DNA from 3 places in the Rhizobium skierniewicense Ch11 genome. Region 1 is predicted to be linked to each of the others. Evidence: riboswitches for the same ligand, from Rfam matches in the RefSeq annotation. Region 1 holds a riboswitch; each other region holds the start of a gene.

Region 1 (7,617 bases):
TATTGCCACGGACGTAACCCTCTTGTGGGCTGTCACCGTAAAGCAAACCGTCAATTCCGTTTAGGAACCAGTCGCGCCCCTTGTCGCCGACCTGCCCCTCCTGCCCGAAGGCGCGGGCATGGCGACGCGCAAGCTCGATGCGCTGCGGCGTGTTCGGATGGCTCGACAGGAAGTCGAGGCTTTGATCGCTATCGGGATCCGCAGACGTAAAGCGCGCATAGGCGGCCATCGAATCCAGGAAGCGCGGCGACGCAAATGGGTCGTAACCCGCCTCGCCCAGCATGCGCACGCCGATCACATCCGCCTGTAACTCCTGCTGACGCGAGAAAGCCGCAAGGCGCAGCTTACCGCGCGCCAAGGCCTGTTTTCCGGCCAGATCGCTGGATAGCACTTCAGCGACCACGCGGCTTGCAATGACTTCCGCTTCTTCCCGGCGCTGGCGCTCGATACCGTGGTTGGCAGTGACATGGCCCATTTCGTGCGACAGAACTGCCGCCACTTCAGACGCATCATTCGCGAGCGCCAAAAGCCCACGGGTTACGTAAAGATACCCCCCTGGCAGAGCAAAAGCGTTGATTGCCGGAGAATTGAGAATCGTGATGCGATAGGACTGCTGTGGATTTTCAGAAACAGCCGTCAATGCGCCAGTGATGCGTGCGACCAAGCGTTCTGTCTTGTCATCACGGTATTCACCGCCATAGCTTGCCACGATGCGTGGATGCTCACGTGCACCCATCTGCGCACGTGGATCGTCCTTTTGCACCTGTTCGACGGTCTGCGGATTATCCGACGGCTTGAGCGTTGACTGGTAGGAGGAGCTAAAAAGCGACTGGCAGGAAGACAAGAGGAGGCCAGCGGTAACAAGCGCCAAACCGCGTCTTACCGTCGTGCCCCGCTGCCATGGATTCTGACCGGAGGTGTGGCCCTTCAAAGACTTCACACACGTCGCCATTACGCTTGTCTGCTCCTAACGTTCCTGATCATCCGTTAACTGCAGACCAGTTTACCATCTTACCGACACGGACGCTTGAATGCTCAAGCTGTGAAAACGATCCCTCACACGAACTTAGTCAATAACGAAATTGTTCGCATCGTTTTTTCAATCAGTTACATAAAATTCGCAAGTGCAAAAATAACGTACCGTCCATGTCAATTCGCAGACTTGACAGCGACCCGCGTCGAAATTGTGACGCAGTCAAGCCCCGTTAACCCGACAGAAATGTTTCAATCTCTTTCAAATGGGTCGAAGCGAAGAAATCGTCGGCTGCCCCTTTATACAAAACGCGACCGTTCGAGAGAAAGACGACCTCATCGGCGAGACGGCGAATATCGTCAGGGTGATGAGTCACAAAGAGAATGGTATTGTGCAACTCGGCATGAAGCTGCTTCAGCAATGTCACCATCCCAGCGCGTAAGCCCGGGTCGAGCGCGGCGAAGGGTTCGTCGAGCAACATGACGGGGCGCTGGCGCACCAGCGCTCTCGCCAGCGCCGCCCTCTGCCGCTCTCCTCCCGACATCGTAGATGGCATCCGTTGTTTAAAACCATTGAGACCGACGCGGTTCAATGCCTCCTCGATATTGGCTTTATCAGTGCCCGACAGCCTCAAGGATGGACTAATGCCCAAGCCGACATTCGTGAAAACATCCAGATGCGCAAAGAGGTTATTGTCCTGAAAGATCACAGAGACGGGTCGCTTCGAGGGATCAAGCCCGCGCATGTCGTGACCATCAATCAGCACGCGGCCCTCATCTGGCGCTTCAAAGCCTGCAATGAGGTTGAGAAGCGTAGACTTCCCAGAACCGGATGGACCGACGACGGCGGTGACCTTGCCGCGTTCAAAGCCACAATCCAGCACAAAGTCCTGCCGACCGAGCGTCAATGTTACCTTGTCGAGGTTTGCACCCCGCCCCTGTGCGCTCATGCCGTGGCTTTCGATGGTTGTCGCGAGACGCCGCCAACGGCGAGCGCGAGGCAAATAGTACCGAGAATGAAGGCATAACCCGCAGCGTCATGGGTCCTGTAGCTGCCCATATTGCTATAGACGAGCCAAGGCAAAGTCACGAAGCTTTCGGACCCGAACAGCGCCACGGCACCCAGATCACCAATCGAAAGGGCCATGGCGAAGGAAAATGCCATGGCCGCAGGTCGCCATAAAACCGGCCAATCGACGATGCGAAACCGGGAAAACCCGGAAAGGCCGAGACTGGCGGACAAACGCCCCGTGAGTGACCTGTGGGTTATGAAAGCCGGCTCCAGAACGCGCACGACGAAGGGGAGCGCCATCAGCATGTTGATGATTGCGATAAGCCCAGGCGCAAACATGGCCACATCGCCAAAGGGCCGCAGCAGCAGAAACCAACCACTTCCCAGAACCACCGGCGGCACCAGCAACACGAAGGATGAACCGCTACCCATGGCTATGAAAAGTGCTTTCATTCCGTACCCAGCATGTCGGTTGGCAGCAATGGCCCGGCGTGCGCGAATGAGTGCGATGGAAACAAGAATGGCAAGCGAGGCAGAGGCAACCGCGATCAACAGGCTTGTCATCGCTGCACGCCGAAAGCTGTTTGCCGACAAAAGGCGCCAGAGATCGGCAGAAATGCCCGCTGCAACAACGGCTACCAAAGGCAATCCGATCAGCAGCATCGCCAAGGTGATCGTCCCCGCGTCCCAAAGGCGCGCTGTGAGCCTTTCTCCATCCAGACGACGGATATCCCGACCGTGACTGTCTGCTTCCGCATCTGACGAAGGCAACAAAGACAACAACGCCAGCAGAACACCCGTCATGCCGATCTGTATCAGCGACAGTGCTATAGCGCGCGGCGGATCGAAGTCGAAACGCAATGCCTGATAGATCGCCACCTCGATCGTCGTTGCAGCCGGGCCGCCGCCAAGAAGAAGAACGAGTGTAAAACTCGTGGCGCACAGCATGAAGATCAGTCCCGCGACGCCGGGAAGCAGTTTTGAAACGGCGGGCCATTCGATGAAACGAAACGTCGAGACAGGCCCAAGACCCAGGCTTGCGCTCATGCGCCAATATTCCGATGGTATCCGCTCCAGCCCAGCCAGAAAGAACCGCACCGACAGCGGCAGATTGAAAAACACGTGGGCAATGAGAATCCCCGACAAGCCGTAGATGCTGAACGGTTGCTCAGTACCCGCCGACAGGAGAACCGTATTGAAAATGCCTTGCCTGCCCCAGATCGCGATAAGCCCCAACGCACCTACGATCACAGGAAGGCCCATCGGCACCGCCATCAGGCGAATAATCCAGATCCGGCCGGGAAATGCCCTCTGCCGGGCAAGCGCAAGCGCAACCGGCAAACCAAGCGCAATGGATAGAGCCGTCGAAAGTGTCGCCTGCCAGAGCGTGAAGCGCAAAATGCGCAGCGTATAGGTATCGAACAAGTCAGTGGTCGTGGCGCTCGTGTCGAAGGACAATAAAGCCGTAACAGCAAGAAAGATGAACAGCAGAATGGCGGCAAATGCCACCATTCCACTGACGATAAATCTCAGACTGTCGCGGTGCTCGCTCATGATGCTCGGCGATCCGCCTTACTTCACGCTCATGGCAGTGAGCCATTCATCGATCCAGGCCTTGCGGTTCTTCGCCACCTCTTCGGAAGACATCACAAACGTCTTTGACGGCTGAACCAGCTTGGAGAAAGCCTCCGGCAAGGGCGCGGATGTGGCAGCGACCGGCATCATCCAGTTATTTTCAGGAATGGCATCCTGAAATCCCGTGGTCAGCATGAAGGCCATAAACTGCTTTGCCAGCGCCTGTTCCGGCGCGTTCTTCAAGATACCCGCGACTTCGATCTGGATATAATGCCCCTCTTCAAAACTGGCTGCCTGATAACGATCCGTCTTTTCCGAGACCATATGATAGGCAGGCGACGTCGTGTAGGACAGCACCATCGGCACTTCGCCCTTGGTGAATAGGCCGTAGGATTCCGACCAGCCAGGGGTAACGGTCAAAACCCGGTTCTTGAGCTTGGCCCACGCGTCTGGTGCTTTATCGCCATAGACCGATTTCACCCAGAGCAGCAGACCGAGGCCCGGCGTAGACGTGCGCGGATCCTGAATGACGATCTTTTGCGAAGGGTCGCCCTCGACCAGATCCTTCATGCTTTTCGGTGGATTTTTCAGTGTCTTCGTATCGTAGATGACAGCGAAATGGCCGTAATCATAGGGCACGAAGATATCATCGGTAAAACCACCAGGCACCTTAGCAGCCGATGTATCGATACCCGACACCTCCAAAAGCCGCGTCTGCTTGGCCTCGGCGATCAGGTTCGTATCAAGCCCGACGACCACATCCGCCTTGGAGCTTGCACCCTCAAGCTTCAGCCTGTTGAGAAGCGCCACACCATCTGCAACGCCGACGAAGTTGACAGTGCAATTGCAGGTCTCCTCGAAGGCAGCCTTGACCTTGGGACCCGGTCCCCATTCGGAAACGAAACTCTCATAGGTGTAAATCGTCAGCGTTTTCGTATCCTGTGCGACAGCAATAGCTGGCAACACGAAAGACGCGGCAAGGAGCGAATGAAGGAATAAACGACGATACATCAACAGCACCTCCTCGACATCGGCTACGGGGAACAGGCGTCTGGATGGAAGCCGTCTAATCCCTCCGCCGGTCTTAACCGGATCAGGTTCTTCGGGTTGGCAACGCCTCTCAGCCTTGTCCCTGAAAGAACAAAGCACCCCGTTAGATCTAGGCAGATGTGTAGTCGGAGATCGGTGAATTAGCAAGATGGCGTCAACGCCAACGGCCTTAGTTTCCCAACTCCTCACGCAGCATTTCCAGCTCGAGCCACTCTTCTTCCATGGCCTCGAGCTTTTCGCGAAGTTTCGACATTTCAGTCGCAAGTGTGTTGAAGACAGTCGGGTCCTTGACGAACAGATTGGGGTCGGCCATGCGTTGCTCGCACTCAGCGATTTCCAGCTGGGTCTTCTCCATCTCCTTAGGCAGATTTTCGAGCGCGAATTTCTGCTTGAAGGAGAGCTTACCCTTCGCCTTGGCCGGGTCGGACGCTGCGTTGGATGAGGATTTTGCCTTATCCTGTTTCTCGGCTTTCTTCTTCTCGTCGGACGCGCCCTTGCGCTGCGCCATCATATCCGAATAACCACCGGCATATTCGATCCAGCGGCCATCCGGCGCATCCGGGTTGGCAGGCGCGATCGTCGAAGTGACAGTGCGGTCGAGAAAGTCGCGGTCGTGGCTGACGAGGATAACGGTGCCAGAGAACCCAGCAACGATTTCCTGCAGTAGATCGAGCGTTTCGATATCCAGATCGTTGGTCGGTTCGTCAAGGATCAGAAGGTTGGTGGGCTTGGCCAGAATGCGCGCCAGCATGAGACGGGCGCGCTCCCCACCGGAGAGATTGCGGATCGGCGTACGGGCCTGTTCAGGCGCAAACAGAAAATCCTTCATATAGCCGGTGACATGCTTCAGCTCGCCATTGACGAGAAGGTTTTCACCACGGCCATCTGTCAGATATTGCGCCAGCGTGTCGTTCGGGTCCAGATCCTCACGCTTCTGGTCCAGCGTGGCGATTTCCAGGTTGGTGCCGAGTTTGACTTTACCCGTGTCAGGCTTCAGCTGGCCCGTCAGCATTTTCAACAGCGTGGTCTTACCAGCACCGTTGGGTCCGACAAAACCGATGCAATCACCGCGATGGACGCGCAGCGAAAACGGCGTGACGATGTCCCGCTCGCCATAGGATTTGGTGATGGCATGAGCCTCGATCACCAGCTTGCCCGACTCGCGCCCCTCTGCCGCCGTTGCCTGCACGGAACCCTGTGGCCCCTTATGGCCGCGGTAGTCGGCGCGCATGGCCTGAAGCTCGCCGACGCGGCGCATGTTGCGCTTGCGACGCGCCGTCACGCCATAGCGCATCCAGTGTTCTTCGCGCTCGATGGCCTTGCCGAGCTTGTGCTGTTCCAGCTCTTCTTCTTCCAGCACCTTGTCGCGCCATTCCTCGAAATGCGCAAAACCGCGGCTGAGACGACGTGCCTGTCCTCGGTCCAGCCAGACGGTGGCGGTGGAGACTTTTTCGAGAAAACGACGGTCATGCGAAATCAGCACCAGCGCGCTGCGCGTCTGCTGCAATTCGCTTTCCAGCCATTCGATGGTCGGCAGGTCGAGATGGTTGGTCGGCTCGTCCAGCATCAGGATATCGGGCTCAGGCGCCATGACGCGCACGAGTGCTGCGCGGCGCGCTTCCCCGCCGGAAAGGCTGGACGGATGTTCCTGTCCCGTCAGGCCCAGATGTTCCAACAGATAGGTGACGCGATAGGCATCATCACCCGGTCCCAGCCCCCCCTCGGCATAGGCCTGCACCGTCTCGTAACCGGCAAAATCCGGTGCCTGATCCAGATAACGAATGGTGGCGGAAGGGTGCTTGAAAATCTCACCCGATTGCGCCTCGACCAGACCGGCAGCGATTTTCATCAGCGTGGATTTGCCCGAACCGTTGCGGCCGACGAGGCAGATGCGATCGCCGGGCTCGACTTGAAGGTTGGCACCGTCAAGCAGCGGGGTAGCGCCGAATTTCAGCGTGATATCGTCGAGTTTCAAAATGGGGGGTGCCAAGGTGTCAGGCTCCGGTCTTGTCATAAGGACGGGCAAGCACGATGGCTTTGCCGCTTTTGAGGCGAAGGCGCAAGGGGCCTTCCGCCACGTTGGAAATAGTGCGCGACGAGCCGAAAGCAAGCGCGAAGTTTTCTAGGGGATAGCGTGCATTTTCGATATCAAGGCCTTTCAGCGCGGTAAAACCAGCAACCGAAAACAGGGACCCGGAGGGAAGATCGAGGTCCAGAGTGCCTTCCATCAGCGGATAGGCTTCTTCTTCGCCTGATGTCAGCACCACCTCGAATCCGCGCTCTGCCAGCGAAACCGCATAAAGCAGATGAAACAGCGCATGGTCCGACCGCTCACCCGCCAATGCTCCAACCAGTGTCAATCGCTGCGCACCCCGGGACAGGGCTTCGGAAACCGCAATCTCGCCGTCTGTAACGCCCTTTGTAGCCGGAAATGGTTGTTTCTCGACATCCGCCCAACCCTCTTGCAGCGCCGTGTCGGACGAATCGAAGTCGCCAACCCAAAGCTCAGGGATAAGCCCCAACGGTTGCGCGTGACGCATGCCGCTATCTGCGGCAATCACGCGCGTATCCGCCACCGCCTTTTGCAAGCGATCCGTAACAGTGATGTTGCCGCCGAGCAAAATGGTGAAAGGAGCAGATGTCATGCTCTGCCATAGCCTATCTATGGCAAAAAGCAAAAGCCATAACCATGATGCGACCATCCATCATGCCGCCGTTTAAAACGAGTTTCGATTTACGCTGAGGTTAACAACTTCAGGTCAGTACACTTCAGCAAGCATGGTATGACATAAATGCAACCAAAGGAGGTTTTCATGTTCACCGTGACAAACAATACTGGCAGAATTCTCACTCTCTACAACGGCGCTACGGTTATCGCGGCCATCGCAAACGGAGCCGTTGGCAATTCGAACCAACTGAACGTCAGCACGATTGGTTACGGAGATGCGATATTCGCCAACAGTTCCGGCACGTTCGCCGATAATACCAATTACACAGCGACATATCAG
Region 2 (7,617 bases), 120 kb from region 1:
TACCGCCGTGTTGAGCAACACCGCGTCATAGCCAAGCTCCATGACGGTTGCGGCATGGGATGGCCGCCCAAGACCGGCATCGACGATCATCGGTACATCGGAAAAATGTGCCCGCATGGAGCGCAGTGCTGTAATATTGAGCGGCCCCATGGCGCTGCCAATCGGTGCGCACCAAGGCATCAGCACCTTGCATCCGGCATCCACAAGCTTTTCCGCCACCACCAGGTCATCGGTCGTATAGGGAAACACCTCGAAACCCTCATCATTCAGAATGCGCGCAGCCTCCACCAGTGCAAAGACATCCGGCTGAAGCGTATCGTGATTGCCGATCACCTCCAACTTGACCCAGTTGGTCCTGAACACCTCCCGCGCCATTTTTGCCGTCAGCACGGCCTCCTTGGCGGTATGGCAACCGGCCGTGTTGGGCAGAATCTGTCGGTCCAGCTCACGGATCAGCTCGAAGAACTGCCCGCCCTGCCTGCCGCCTGCCATTTCCCGTCGCAGCGAAATCGTTAGAATATCCGTCTTGGCTGCCCGCACTGCATCTGCGAGAATCGCTGGCGACGGATAGCGCGCGGTACCAAGAAGCAGCCTTGATCCGACCTCAAGATCATAGAGTTTCAACATCACCTATCCTCCCTGCATGGGTGACAGAACTTCGATCCTGTCTAATTCCTTCAACCGACATTCACTCCGATCCTCAGCATGGACGAGATCGCCGTTGACCGCTGTCGCGAGCCAATCGCCTTCATAATCCAGCACGGCCAGAAGCTGGGAGAGGGTAGCTGTGGCAAGATCATGCTCTTGCCCGTTGACGACAACCCGCATGGGAAACCTCCTTTGAAAAGACAATCTCGGCGGCCTGTCGCGCCATGGCGGGAGACAGCAGAAATCCGTGCCGATGGGCACCGTTGATGAAAAGCGTGCCGCCCTTTTCGGCGACACATGGAAGATTGTTAGCAAATGCCGGGCGGATGCCGGTGCCGGTCTCGACAATCTGCGCTTCGCCAAAAGCGGGGTGGAGCGCGTAAGCCGCATTCAGCAGCTCCATCATGGAGCGAGCCGTGATCGGCCCTGCCTGATCCGTCTCGATCATCGTTGCCCCCACCATGAACCGCCCCGATTCTCGCGGCACGATGTAGAGCGGAATCCGCGGATGAAGCAGCCGCACGGGACGCGACAGGCTGACCTCATGCGTTTCCAGATACAGCATCTCGCCGCGCACGCCACGAAGTCCGGAAAGCTTGCCGGTTTGCGCATGGCCGGTGCAATCGACAACACGATCAAATGTCGCGTCATCCGCCGTCCCCTCACCAAGACAGAAGCGAACGCCCATGGAAAGGAGGCGTTGGTAAAGCGCAGCGAGAGCCAACCGCGGATCAAGATGGCCCTCCCCAGCAAAGAACAGGCCGGTGCGGAACCGTCCTGCAAGATCAGGCTCCAACGCGGCAATCTCGCCCTCACCCACCCAGCGATACCCCGTGGTGCGGGAGGCAAAACGGGAAAGCTCCGCTTTGTCCCGCGCAGAAGCCACGACCAGCGTTCCGTTGCGCGTCACCAGCCCTGGCGTCGCCTCATCCCACCAGTCAAGCGCCAATTGGCCAAGCGTCAGCACGGTTTCCGCGGCGTTTTCACGTTCGCACCACGGCGCCAGCATGCCGCCCGCATACCAGGACGCACCGCGCCCCGGTTCGCTTGAAGTTTCGCAGACTTCAACCTCCATGCCACGACGGGCGAGTTCGAAGGCAGCCGTCAGACCGACGACGCCTGCGCCTTTGACGAGAACCCGCATCTCATTCTCCTGCGACCGGCTTTTCCAGGGGCATATACAGGTCGCCGCCCTGCTGGAATTTTTGTGCCATGGCCTCCAGACCTTCCTTCTGCGCTTCGGCACGGATGTCGTGCGAAATGCGCATGGAGCAGAATTTCGGCCCGCACATGGAGCAGAAATGGGCAACCTTATGGGCTTCCTTCGGCAAGGTCTCGTCGTGGAAGGAGCGCGCCGTTTCCGGGTCGAGCGACAGGTTGAACTGGTCCTCCCAACGAAACTCGAAACGGGCGCGAGACAAGGCATCGTCACGCACCTGCGCTGCCGGATGACCCTTGGCGAGATCGGCCGCATGGGCCGCGATCTTGTAGGTGATGACCCCGACTTTCACATCGTTGCGATCCGGCAGACCAAGATGCTCCTTCGGCGTGACGTAACACAGCATGGCTGTGCCGAACCAGCCGATCATCGCCGCCCCGATGCCGGAGGTGATGTGGTCATAGCCGGGCGCGATGTCGGTTGTCAGCGGCCCAAGCGTATAGAAGGGCGCTTCGCCACAGACCTTCAGCTGCTTGTCCATATTTTCCTTGATCTTGTGCATCGGCACATGGCCGGGGCCTTCGATCATCACCTGGCAATCTTTCGCCCAAGCGATCTGCGTCAACTCGCCCAGCGTTTCCAGCTCGGCAAATTGTGCGGCATCGTTTGCGTCGGCAATAGAGCCGGGCCGCAGCCCATCCCCCAGCGAAAACGACACGTCGTAAGCGCGGCAGATGTCACAGATTTCGTCGAAATGCTCGTAGAGAAACGATTCCTTGTGGTGATGCAGACACCACTTGGCCATGATTGAGCCGCCACGCGAGACGATGCCGGTGACGCGGTTGACGGTCAGAGGGATGTAATGCAGCCGCACGCCTGCGTGGATGGTGAAATAGTCCACGCCCTGCTCGGCCTGCTCGATCAGCGTATCGCGGAACACGTCCCAGTTCAGGTCTTCCGCAATGCCGCCCACCTTTTCCAGCGCCTGATAGAGCGGCACAGTGCCGATCGGCACCGGTGAATTGCGGATGATCCATTCGCGGATATTGTGAATGTTGCGCCCGGTGGACAGGTCCATGACCGTATCGCCACCCCACCTGATGGCCCATACCATCTTGTCGACCTCGTCCGCCATGGAAGACGTAACCGCCGAATTGCCGATATTGGCATTGATCTTGACGAGGAAATTGCGCCCGATGATCATCGGCTCTGCCTCGGGGTGGTTGATGTTGGCGGGGATGATTGCCCTGCCCGCCGCCACTTCTTGGCGCACAAATTCTGCGGTGACGAAATCTGGAATATTTGCTCCAAAACTCTCGCCATCACGCACCAGCGTGTCCTTCGCCGCCTCCCGTCCGATGTTCTCGCGAATGGCGATGTATTCCATCTCAGCCGTGATGATTCCTGCCCTTGCATAGGCAAGCTGCGTCACCGCCTTGCCATCCCTGGCCTTCAATGGCTGATGACGATGAGAAAACTCCGGCGTCAAACGTTCGCCGGTGGCAAAGCCGTTATCCTCTGGTTTGACGTGACGACCCTCATAAGCCTCCACATCGCCCCGCGCGACGACCCAGTCGTGTCGCAGGCGGGGCAGACCGCTTTCGATGCTGATGGCGTGGGATGGATCGGTATAGGGACCGGAGGAATCGTAGACCGTAACAGGTGGCTCTCCCGCCGTGGGGTGTACGGCGATTTCGCGCATGGGAACGCGGATATGGGGGTGAATGATGCCCGGCTTGTAGACCTTGGTCGAAGCGGGCAAAGGACCTGTGGTGACGACAGGAGAGAGATTTTTAGCGGCAATGTTCATCGTGAGGCTCCAAAGCAAAAAAACAGTGGAGACCCAGTTCGAGCATGAAGACGAAAAACCACGGGACGGATATGACCAATTCGGCACGACCGAACTGCTGTTCCCGCGTTTGCACCGTCCCTACGCCAGTATGAACTGGATCAGGTTCATAGGGTCACTGCGCGCGATAGCAGTATCTCAGCCCCTTGACGGGACCCCCCTGGTGAATGACGCAATCAGAGACCCGACACACAATTTTGTCAAGCCATCTCTGGAGACTGTTGAAAAGCGGAAAATTACGCTAAGTTAACCTATCCATTTATTCGAATGTTATTTTTTCGAGCTTAACTCGAAGAATGCGCTATGATGACGCGGCGTAAAGGGAGACACCTGAGAATGAATTCAACTATTCGTGAAATACTGTCGAAATTTGGTCAACTCCCCGTGCCGGTCGATACAATCGAAGACGAGGCTGACCTTTACGCCGCCGGGCTTTCTTCTTTCGCGTCCGTTCAACTGATGCTCGGCATCGAAGATGCATTCGATATCGAGTTTCCAGACAGTATGCTCAACCGCAAGTCCTTCGCCAGTATCAAGTCCATAGAAGACACGGTCAAAACCATTCTCGATGGCAAAGAGGCAGCCTGATGAACATGTCGGTCGCCCCGCCTGATGCCACGTTGACGGCGCGCGCCTCGCGCGTTGCGACCATCGCGGCACGGCATGCCGACGACGTTGATACCGCCGGACGATTTCCGATAGAGGCCATCGACGCCCTGCGCGCCGAACGTCTTTTGGGGATACAGGTACCTCTTGACCTCGGCGGAGAGAGTGCCAGCATCGCGCAAATCGCCGATATTTGCTGCATCCTCGGCCAATCCTGTTCTGCAACCGCGATGATATTCGCCATGCATCACATCAAGGCATCGAGCCTGGTGGAACATGGCGAAGGCAGCAAATGGCACATGGCTTTCATGCGCCGTGTCGCCGCCGAGCAGTTGCTTTTGGCGTCCGCCACGACAGAAGGCGGCATTGGCGGCAACATGCGCAATTCCATCTGTGCCATCGAAGTCGACGGTCCCTGGTGTACGCTGGAAAAAGACGCGACCGTCATTTCTTATGGCACGCACGCCGATGCCATTCTCATCACCTCACGCGCCAATGCAGCGGCTGCACCCGCGGATCAGGTCATGACGGTTTTCCTGAAAGACCAGTACACGTTGGAGCGGACCCATATCTGGGACACGCTGGGCATGCGTGGCACCTGCTCCGATGGTTTCCTGTTCAAGGGCAAAGCACCCTCGGAGCAGATTTTCTCCAAGCCTTTTGCTGAAATCGCCGCGCAATCCATGCTGGCCACATCGCATCTTTTGTGGAGTGGCGTCTGGTACGGCATTGCCTCTGACGCGGTCTTGCGGGCACAGGCCTTCGTTCGTTCCGCCGCACGAAAATCACCGGGTGTCGCCCCACCGGGCGCTATCCGTCTGGCAGAGGTGTCGAGCAAACTGCAGACTGTCAAATCGAATGTTATCGCCGGCCTCAAGGCCTATGAAAGTACCAAGTCGGATCCCGACAAGCTGATGTCGATGGGGTTCGCCATCGCCATGAACAACGTCAAGATTTGCTCGTCGGAGACCATTCTCGAGATCGTCAATCACGCCATGCTGATCTGCGGCATCATGGGCTACAAAAACGGGACGCCCTACAGCCTCGGTCGCCACCTGCGCGACGTCCACTCGGCGCAACTGATGATCTCCAACGACAGAATCTTGAGCAATTCCGCCAATCTCCTGCTCGTGCAGAAGCAGGACACCAGTCTTTCAATATAAACTCTGGCCTTTCAGGATCACACCATGGACATGCAAAATACGTTTCTGGATCGCCTGTTTGACAAAGGCCTGCTGATCGATACCGGCGTTGATGGCCTTTATGGCCGCAGCGGACAGTTCGAGGATGTCATTTCCGGCTTTGAGCGCCTGATCGGCACAGTCGGCGGTGCTGACAAGGCCGAAGTCATCCGCTTCCCGCCCGGCATCAACCGCGCTTACTTCGAAAAAAGCGGTTACATGAAAAGCTTTCCGCAATTGGCTGGCACCGTCCATTCCTTTTGCGGTTGCGAGCTGGACCACGTCAGCCTGATCAAGAGCATGGATGAGGGCGCAGACTGGACAAAAGACCAGAAGATTACCGACATCGTGCTGACGCCTGCGGCCTGCTACCCGCTTTATCCGACGATTGCAAAACGTGGAAACCTTCCGGAGAATGGTGGTCTCTACGACATACAGTCCTACTGCTTCCGCCATGAACCCTCCAAGGATCCGGCCCGCCAGCAGCTTTTCCGCATGCGCGAATATGTCCGCATGGGCACCGAAAGCGACGTCACGGAGTTCCGCCAGCTATGGATGGATCGTGGCGTCGAGATGATGGAAAAGATCGGCCTTGATGTGAAGCTTGAGATTGCCAACGACCCGTTCTTCGGGCGCGCTGGAAAGATGCTGGCCAACAATCAGCGCGACCAGAACCTGAAATTCGAACTGCTGATGCCGGTCACATCCACGACCAATCAAACGGCCTGCATGAGCTTCAACTACCATCAGGACGCCTTTGGGGCGAAGTGGGGCCTCAACCTTGCAGATGGCACGGTTGCGCACACCGCATGCGTCGGCTTCGGGCTGGAGCGCATCGCATTGGCACTGTTTTCAAAACATGGGCTGGATGTCGAGCTATGGCCGCAGTCGGTGCGGGACGCACTTTGGGGCTGAGGACGGCATGACGAGCATCTTTCCGGCCTTAAACGCCGAAACCTACGTCCCGCATTCCCTTCACGCGCTGGAGAGGATGTGGCCGGAAACCAATTGCTATGTCGATCTGTGGATCGAGCTTCTGGCGTCAAGCGGCCTACCGCCGGAAGCCATGCTCGGCTTTACGCTGGCACAGGATTTCGAGGGTGACCAGTTTACCTTTTTCAAAGTGCCGCTCGAAGACCTCGAAACACTGTATGGCATCCGCGTGACAGAACTCGCAATTTTCGACAGGCTCGAAAGCCACATCGCCATGCAGTTGCAGCGCGGTCGTATCTGCCTGATCGAGATGGACAGTTTCTATATGCCGGATACGCACGGCACCGCCTATCGCAAGGAACATGGAAAGACGACGGTCGCCATAAACAGGATGGACGGGGTAAACCGCAGGCTGGAATACTTCCACAACGCAGGCTATTTCGCGCTGGAAGGCGACGATTTCTCAGGCATTTTTCAGCATCATCTAACCGAGAACGATCCCCCCTTTTTGCCCTACACCGAATTTGCCAAATTCCCGGAAAAACCGTTGGGCGACACAGAGAGGCGGGCCGCAGCAGAGCGCCTTCTCGCTCAGCATTTTGCCAGGCGCCCGGACATCAATCCCATCAAGGCGTTTGCCGAGGTTTTTCCGACGCAAGTGGCGAAAGTGGCCGACCGTCCCTTCAGCTTTTTCCATAAGTACGCCTTCAACACGCTTCGCCAGTTCGGTGCCAATTTCGAACTTACGGCAAGCCATCTGGACTGGCTGGGCGGCGGGCAGCGCTACGGCCATGCGCCAAACCACGCACGTCGCATCTCGGAAGTCGCAAAATCTGCGCAGTTCCAGCTTGCCCGCGCCATCGCCCGCCGCAAGTTCGACACACTGGCAAATGCCCTCGACCCCGCCATCGCGGCCTGGGATGAGATGATGGCCGAACTCAATGACACGCTGAGCAAGACGAGCCAGGCCGCGTGACGGCTCCAGCTTATATGCACCCTGCGAAAGGGCAATTGTTGAGCGAGGGGTGGACCCTGACGCTCACCGAACCAGATGCTTTTGAGACACCGACGGAGATACCTGTCGATGCAGAGACCATCACGGCGCCGGTACCCGGAACCGTCGCGCAGGCCTTGGAAGTGCTCGGAAAGTTTGATCGGCTCGATCCGAAGCCGTTGAATATCTACGACGCCTGGTATCGGTTGACGCTGATCTCCGAACATGTCGGGCCCGCTACGCTCCG
Region 3 (7,617 bases), on a different contig from region 1:
GTGGTGCACAGGCCCGTGACCGTGGCCAATATGCAGGTTTCGACCCGCAGCCAGCGCGCCTTGCAGATAATCCTTTGCCAGTCCAATCGCGTCTGCCAGGGGGTATCCAAGAGCCAGATTTGCAGTGATGGCCGATGCGAGCGTGCAGCCGGTGCCGTGGTCGTTGGTCGTGTCGATACGGGGCATGGAAAATTCCAGCACGTCGTCACCATCCAGTAGAAGATCGACGCTTTCAGAACCCGTGCCATGCCCACCCTTGATCAAAACGGCGCCAACACCTGTCTTCAGGATTGCTTCCGCCTGACGGATCACATCCTGCTTGTTCGTTGCCACCGGTTGATCGCTCAGAAGCGCTGCTTCCGGCAAATTCGGGGTGGCCAGGAGTGCCAAAGGCAGCAGCCTGTTGCGCAGGCTTTCAACGGCATCTTCCTGCAGGAGACGATCGCCGGATGTCGCCACCATAACCGGGTCCAAAATGACCCGTTTGCCAGCATGACGCAAACCCGCAGCAATCGTCTCGATGGTCTCGATGCGCGAAACCATCCCGATCTTCACAGCCCCGATATCGAGGTCTGAGAAAACGGCGTCCATTTGTGCGGCGATCATGTTTGCTGAGATATCCTCAACTGCTGTCACGCCTCTCGTGTTCTGTGCCGTAATTGCCGTTATCACAGTGGCGCCAAAAACGCCGAGCGCCGAAAATGTCTTGAGATCGGCCTGGATCCCGGCCCCCCCGCTGCTGTCGGACCCGGCGATGGTCAGGGCAATGGCGGTCATCGGGATGCCTCCAGCGCGGCATCCACCCGGTGGCGGAAATCAACCGTTGCTGCCGCAATATCCACGGCGCGGAAAAGTGCAGAAATAACGGCAACACCATCGGCGCCAGCCTGAATAACGGGTTCGACCCGCTCCAGCGTGATGCCAGCGATAGCCCCGACCTGCAGATCGGGCCGATGGTTGCGAAGATAGGTGCGGAGGTCGCGCAACCCCTCCAAGCCAACCGGCGTATCTGGGTTGACCTTGGAGACCGTTTCGAAGACGCCGCCAATGCAAGCATAGTCCGCAGGCGCTCGGGCAACACGCTCTGCGTCGCTCATGTTCTTGACGGTCAGGCCGATAATCGCGTCCTGTCCCAGCAAGCGTCGGGCTGTCTGCGCATCCATATCGTCGGCGCCCAGATGCACGCCATCTGCGCCGGATGCCAATGCCACATCAACACGGTCGTTGATGACAAGAGGAACGCCTGTCCCTTTCAAGGCTTCGACCATGAGGCTGGCCTGTTCAATCATCTCGCGGGTCGATGCTTGCTTGTCACGATATTGGATAATCGTTGCGCCGTGCCGTGCCGCAACGGCTGCAAGTTCCGGCAAGGGTGCGATATCGGCAAGCGATGCGTCCACCAAAGCGTTCAGCCTGTAATCAATCCTCATTGTGCTCAATCCTTGCAAGGGACAGAATGTCGTTGGTGTTGACCGTATCCAGCGCGTCCAGAAAGGCCGCTTCGAAGGTACCGGGACCGCGTGCGTGTCTGGCGGCAAGCTGCGCCGATACGCCTGTTACCGTGAGCGCCGCTGCGGCCGCCAACATTGCGTCAGGCTCGACGGCCATAAAAGCGGCGATCACCCCGCCGGAGAGGCAACCGGTGCCGGTCACCTTCGCCATCCATGGATGGCCGTTGACGATATTGATCTTGCGGCCATCATCCTTCAGCTCATCTTCAGGGCCAGTCTGTATGCGCAGCGCTTTGCCGATGTCGCCGATAACAGCCATTTCGGCCGCGTTGCCGCGGACGATCGTCGGGTGAAGGGTGATCAGTTCCTGCGCAAACATCAACCGTGAGGGCGAGTAATCGCAGTGAACGGGGTCTACGATCCAAGGTTTACCCTCGGCATTTGCGACCTCCACGGCAATGCGAATGACCTTGCGTCTCGCGGCATCCAACGTGCCGAGATTGACGGTCAGCGCGTCGACCTTGGAAACGAAGCTTTCGATTTCCTCTTCCGAAGAGGTCATGGAGGGGATGCCGCCGACAGCGGTGATGCCGTCAGCGGTGAACTTCTGAACGACGGTGTTCATCAGGCAATGCACCCGTGGTCGTCGCTGCCGTACACGCGACAGAAGCTCTGCAGCGCTGTTTGCCGTCGGGAAGCTCGCCATGGGTCTCTCGCTCCAGATGTATCATCACGGAGATCACGCACGAAGGAAGAAGAGAAAAGCTTGACCATTGGCAGACTGTTCCGTTCCTACGCCGGCATGACCCGGATCAGGTAAATAAGAGTTTGACCAAGTCATCTCAGCGCTGAAAAGCGCACCCCTCGAACTGGTTGATTTTTTAAGAAAACTTAAGAGTGATGTCAATCATCGCTACGCTGAACCGGTGGTTCCCGCCAGATTTTTGGAAACAGGCTCCATGCACATACGCGGAGTCCTTTCCAATTTTATATCGTGAAATACTGTTTTTCCTCTTGTAGCTCTAGTGGCTATAGGTCGTAAGGCTTTGCTCACAGATGAGAAGGACCACCTGATGAGCACGGCTTTGCAGACCAGATTTCGTGTAGAGGGCATGGACTGCGCCTCTTGTGCCACCAAGATCGACACTGCGGTGCGTCGCATGGATGGCGTGGAGGATGTATCGGTGTCCGTTACAGCGGGAACGATGACCGTCAGCCATGACGACAGGAGCGATCTGGTTGCCATCGGCAAAAAGGTGAGCGGGCTTGGTTATGAGGTCAAGCAATTGCCTGCGGGTGGCTCCAGCGCACCGGTGGCCTCGCATGAGCACGGTCCTAGTTGCTCCCATGATCACGGTCACAATCACGACCATCATGGTCATAGTCACGCGCCCCTTGCTGCGACTTCGGTTGCCGTTGAGGGGCTGCATGGTCACGACCATGGCCCGGGCAATGGCCCTTGGTGGAAAAGCAAGAAGGGGCGGGCGACCATTCTTGCCGGTCTGGCGCTGGTCGTTGCCTATGGGATCGGCCATCTGGTCCCGGATATTCAGTTCTACGCTTTCACCGCCGCGATGCTTGTCGGTCTCGTTCCCATCGCCCGACGTGCTTTTATGGCCGCCCGCGCCGGAACGCCGTTTTCCATTGAAATGCTGATGACCATCGCCGCCGTGGGCGCGCTTGTGATCAATGCTACGGAAGAGGCTGCTGCGGTTGTCTTCCTGTTTCTTGTGGGGGAGCTTCTGGAAGGTGTGGCCGCCGGTAAAGCCCGGGACAGCATCAAGTCTCTTGCGGCGCTCGTTCCCAAGACGGCATTTGTCGAGGAGGCCGGAAAAACCCGGGAGGTGCCTGCCGAAAGCCTTACCCTTGGCGCGATTATACTCGTGCGTCCCGGTGACCGCATTTCGGCCGACGGAACGATCCTTTCTGGCCAAAGCGCCATTGATGAAGCACCCGTAACGGGGGAAAGCGTGCCGGTTCATAAAAAGCCCGGTGACACCGTTTTTGCCGGAACTGTGAATGGCGATGGTGCCATACGGGTGAAAGTGACCGCCACGGCGCAGGATAACACCATTGCTCGCGTGGTGAAGCTGGTGGAGGAAGCACAGGAGAAAAAAGCGCCGACCGAACGGTTCATCGATCGCTTTTCCAGATATTACACACCGGCCGTGGTTGTGGTTGCAGCCTTGGTGGCGACCATACCGCCACTCTTCATGGGGGGTGAATGGGACGAATGGGTCTACAAAGGCCTTGCCATTCTGCTGATCGGTTGCCCTTGCGCATTGGTCATTTCCACGCCAGCTGCCATTGCCGCGTCCCTTTCCGCCGGTGCGCGTCAGGGTCTGTTGATGAAAGGTGGCGCGGTTCTGGAAGGTCTTGGCAAGTTGACGGCCGTTGCGCTGGACAAGACCGGTACATTGACCGAAGGCAAGCCGAAGGTTACCGACATCGTTCCTTTCGAATTCACAGAAGCGGACGTCTTGCGTCTGTCAGCCGCCCTCGAAACAGGGTCCAGCCACCCGCTTGCCTTGTCCATTCTTGCCAAGGCTGCCGAACACGGCGTTGATATTCCAGCGGCCAGCGACGCCAAGGCGCTGGGCGGCAAGGGGGTAACGGCCGTCGTTGAGGGGCAGGAAACATTCCTTGGTTCTCCGCGGGCAGCAGGCGAGCGTGTTGCTCTCTCCGAGCACCATCAGCAGGTCATCACGGCGCTCAACGACGAGGGAAAGACCGTTTCCGTTCTCGTCGTCGGCAAGCGGTTGGCCGGTGCCATAGCCATGCGTGATGAACCGCGTGCCGATGCCATCACCGGTCTCACTCAGCTGAAAGAGCGTGGAATCAGAATCGTGATGCTGACGGGCGATAATAAGCGCACGGCAACGGCAATCGGCCAGACACTGGGAATCGACGTGCGCGCCGAACTGATGCCAGAAGACAAGCAACGGATTGTCGGAGAGTTGAAAGCAGAAGGCCTTGTCGTTGGCAAAGTGGGAGACGGCATCAATGATGCGCCAGCGCTGGCGGCGGCCGATATCGGCATCGCCATGGGTGGCGGAACGGATGTCGCGCTGGAGACGGCCGATGCCGCCATCTTGCACGGTCGCGTTGCCGATGTCGCCCGCATGGTCGATCTGTCCAAACGCACCATGCGCAACATCCACCAGAATATCGCCATGTCGCTGGGTCTGAAGGCCGTGTTTCTGATCACGACGATCATAGGCATCACCGGACTCTGGCCCGCTATTCTCGCAGACACTGGCGCGACCGTTCTTGTCACGCTCAACGCCTTGCGGTTGTTGCGGACCTCGAAGGCTTAAAACTCCGCCACCTTGCCCCATACGGAGGTGTTGAGCCGGGCGGGGCGGTAAGGAACGGGATCGACTATGGGTGGCGCACCGCTGACGATATCGGCCACGAGATGTCCCGCGCCGGGGCCGATACCAAACCCATGGCCGCTGAAACCGGCGGCGAGGATGAGGCCAGGGATGGTTTCCACTTCACCAATGGCTGGGACGCCGTCGGGTGTGCTATCGATGAAACCGGCCCAGCTGTTGGCCATGGTCGTCTTTCGCAACTCCGGCAACAGCGCCAGAGCGCGGCGGAGTGTTTCATCGATCTGTGTCTGGTCGGTTTTAGGATCGAGAATGCGGTTCTTCTCCATCGGGGTGACGTCGTCCATCCGCCATTTTTTCAACGTCTCATGGCCCGCTTTCCAACCTTCCAGTCCGCCGATGGCCAGGCTTTTCCGGCGTTTGAGAAACATCGGGACGAACTCGCGGGAGAAGCGAAGCTGCTGCGGTGTGGGATCGACACGTGCCCTGCCGCTGATGGCCAGCGTGTAGCCGCCATCGACCCGGCTGGTGATGGAAACATCTGCCGTGTGCAGCGCGTCGGGTAGCCCTTGCGCGCCTGCTGTGACGGATAGAATCGACGATCGAACCGATGCCTGCGGAAAGCGGATGCCGAGCTGGTGGCAGAAGGAAGAGGCCCAGGCGCCGCCCGCCAGCACCACGGTTTTGGTCGCAATCGTGCCCTTTTCTGTAACGACACCGCAAACGCGTCCAGCCTGTAACTCGAGACCGCGCGCAGCGCACATCTGGTGCACGCTTCCACCAAGCTTCATGATGGCGCGCGCGACGACAGGTGCTGCCCGAGACGGGTCGGCAATGCCATCCGTCGGTGAAAACACACCACCCTTCCAATCGCGGTTGGTCGCGCTGCCGCGCTGCCTCGCCTCATCTGCACTCAACATATGCGTGGTGACGCCAACGGTACGGGCAAAATCGCGCCACCGCGCCCAACCTTCGATTTCGGCTTCGTTATTGCTGAGATAGAGCAAGCCGCAACGGCGGAAGCCGGTGTCTTCACCGGTGTCGGCTGCGAAACGTTCCCATAGCGCCAAGCTATGCGTGGACATTGGCAGTTCACGAGCATCGCGATTCTGCTGCCTGCACCAGCCCCAGTTTCGGCTGCTTTGCTCGGCACCAACACGGCCTTTTTCGACCAGTGCCACCTTCAATCCGCGCTGGGCCAGATAATAGGCGGAAAACACACCTGCAACGCCGCCGCCGATCACGACGACATCCGCCTCATTGGGTAGGTCGGGGGTGGTTTCGATACGGTGTAGCGGTGCGGGCATGGTATTCTCCTGTAGGCGTCCCATACTATCAGCCACGTCGTTTTGCGCCTGCCGCAGGACGCGGCTCTGGCAGAATTTTATTCTGTAGCGAATGGCCCCGCCGCATCTATCTGCCAAAATCGCATTTCAAGCCTCTGCGATGTTGGCATTGTGGCGGTTTTGCTTGCGCGACCAGCGTTGCCGCATATTATGCTGTGTCACGATGACCCAGCAGGAAATGTGGCACCATGAAGCTTGACCGTATCGACATCAAGATTCTCCATGAACTTCAGAAGAACGGCCGCATCACCAATGTGGAACTGGCGGAGTTGGTGAACCTTTCACCAAGCCCGTGCCTGATGCGCGTCAAGAAATTGCAGTCTGAAGGGTTCATCACCAGCTATTCCGCGCATATCAACATCGGCAAGCTCGGTCAGACGCTGACGGTCTTTACCGAGGTGACACTGAAGAACCACCGGCAGATTGATTTTGCCCGCTTTCTCACTGCTGTCGAAAAGCTGGATTCGGTGATCGAATGCCACCTCGTTTCCGGTGGTTATGACTATCTGCTCAAATTCGTTACCGGCAGCATCGGCGAATATCAGACGATCATGGAGCGTTTGATCGACATGGATATCGGCATCGACAAATATTTCAGCTTCGTCGTGCTGAAGTCACCGATCGTCAAACCGCACATGCCGCTGACCAGCCTGTTCCCGATGTAGTGCCTACGCTTAACGCTTGGCAAAGGCGCGCACCAGTTCCGGGTCTCGCTCGAGGCTATCCAGCCAGTGGGTATCGAGCTTGGGAACGGACGAAAACAGAAGCTTGGAGTAGGGGTGGGCATCGGCGTTGCCGATCGCCGATGGCGGCATTTGCTCCACCTTTTCCCCCGCATACATCACAGCGATTTCGTCGCAGATTGCCTGAACCACCGAGAGATCGTGGCTGATGAAGATGTAGGAGAGTTTTAGCTCGCGCTGCAATTCCTTGAGAAGGTCGATGATGGCGGCGGCAACGACCGTGTCCAGCGCGGAGGTAATCTCGTCGCAGAGAATGACCTTGGGATTGGCAGCCAGGGCACGGGCAAGGTTGACGCGCTGTTTCTGCCCGCCAGAAAGTTCACCGGGCCGCCGGAACTTCATGTTGCGTGGCAGTTGCACCATGTCGAGCAATTGCTCCACGCGTGCTTCGCGGGCACGCCTGTCCATGTCGTAGTAAAATGCCAGCGGCCTCTCCAGAATATCGGAAATCGACTTGGAGGGGTTGAGGGCGGTATCGGCAAACTGGAAAACGATCTGCAATTTGCGTAGCTCTTCACGCTGGCGGTCCCGCGCGTTGGGGGCCAGTTCCCTGCCATCGAAAATGACGTGGCCTGAAACGGGTGGCAGGATACCTGCGATCGCACGCGCCAGCGTGGATTTGCCGCAGCCGGATTCACCGATAATGCCGAGATTGCGGCCTTCTTCCAAGGAGATATCGACCGATTTCAGGGCAAGTGCCAGCGGCAGCCCGTTTGGCTGGATCGGACCGTAACCCGCGGTGATG

Evidence for each region. Region 1 has a riboswitch for thiamine pyrophosphate ahead of thiB (thiamine ABC transporter substrate binding subunit). Riboswitches for the same ligand answer to the same signal wherever they lie in the genome.
Region 2: another riboswitch for thiamine pyrophosphate. It lies ahead of thiC (phosphomethylpyrimidine synthase ThiC); the one in region 1 lies ahead of thiB (thiamine ABC transporter substrate binding subunit).
Region 3: another riboswitch for thiamine pyrophosphate. It lies ahead of EKM04_RS13620 (hydroxyethylthiazole kinase); the one in region 1 lies ahead of thiB (thiamine ABC transporter substrate binding subunit).

What each region holds. Positions count from the first base shown of each region.
Region 1 covers NZ_RXPG01000003.1:201,333-208,949, reverse strand. Annotated here, with positions in the region: gene EKM04_RS02595 (M48 family metalloprotease) at 1-871, opposite strand, end outside; gene EKM04_RS02590 (thiamine ABC transporter ATP-binding protein) at 1,206-1,922, opposite strand; gene thiP (thiamine/thiamine pyrophosphate ABC transporter permease ThiP) at 1,919-3,538, opposite strand; gene thiB (thiamine ABC transporter substrate binding subunit) at 3,557-4,570, opposite strand; TPP riboswitch at 4,613-4,722, opposite strand; gene EKM04_RS02575 (ABC-F family ATP-binding cassette domain-containing protein) at 4,779-6,599, opposite strand; gene EKM04_RS02570 (thiamine diphosphokinase) at 6,604-7,254, opposite strand; gene EKM04_RS02565 (hypothetical protein) at 7,423-7,617, shown strand, end outside.
Region 2 covers NZ_RXPG01000003.1:322,444-330,060, reverse strand. Annotated here, with positions in the region: gene EKM04_RS03115 (thiazole synthase) at 1-627, opposite strand, end outside; gene thiS (sulfur carrier protein ThiS) at 631-828, opposite strand; gene thiO (glycine oxidase ThiO) at 797-1,792, opposite strand; gene thiC (phosphomethylpyrimidine synthase ThiC) at 1,794-3,617, opposite strand; TPP riboswitch at 3,717-3,828, opposite strand; gene EKM04_RS03095 (acyl carrier protein) at 3,993-4,244, shown strand; gene EKM04_RS03090 (acyl-CoA dehydrogenase family protein) at 4,244-5,425, shown strand; gene EKM04_RS03085 (amino acid--[acyl-carrier-protein] ligase) at 5,450-6,358, shown strand; gene EKM04_RS03080 (DUF1839 family protein) at 6,366-7,352, shown strand; gene EKM04_RS03075 (glycoside hydrolase family 2 protein) at 7,367-7,617, shown strand, end outside.
Region 3 covers NZ_RXPG01000016.1:226,242-233,858, forward strand. Annotated here, with positions in the region: gene thiD (bifunctional hydroxymethylpyrimidine kinase/phosphomethylpyrimidine kinase) at 1-777, opposite strand, end outside; gene thiE (thiamine phosphate synthase) at 774-1,430, opposite strand; gene EKM04_RS13620 (hydroxyethylthiazole kinase) at 1,420-2,157, opposite strand; TPP riboswitch at 2,223-2,326, opposite strand; gene EKM04_RS13625 (heavy metal translocating P-type ATPase) at 2,525-4,768, shown strand; gene EKM04_RS13630 (NAD(P)/FAD-dependent oxidoreductase) at 4,765-6,090, opposite strand; gene EKM04_RS13635 (Lrp/AsnC family transcriptional regulator) at 6,318-6,794, shown strand; gene EKM04_RS13640 (ABC transporter ATP-binding protein) at 6,804-7,617, opposite strand, start outside.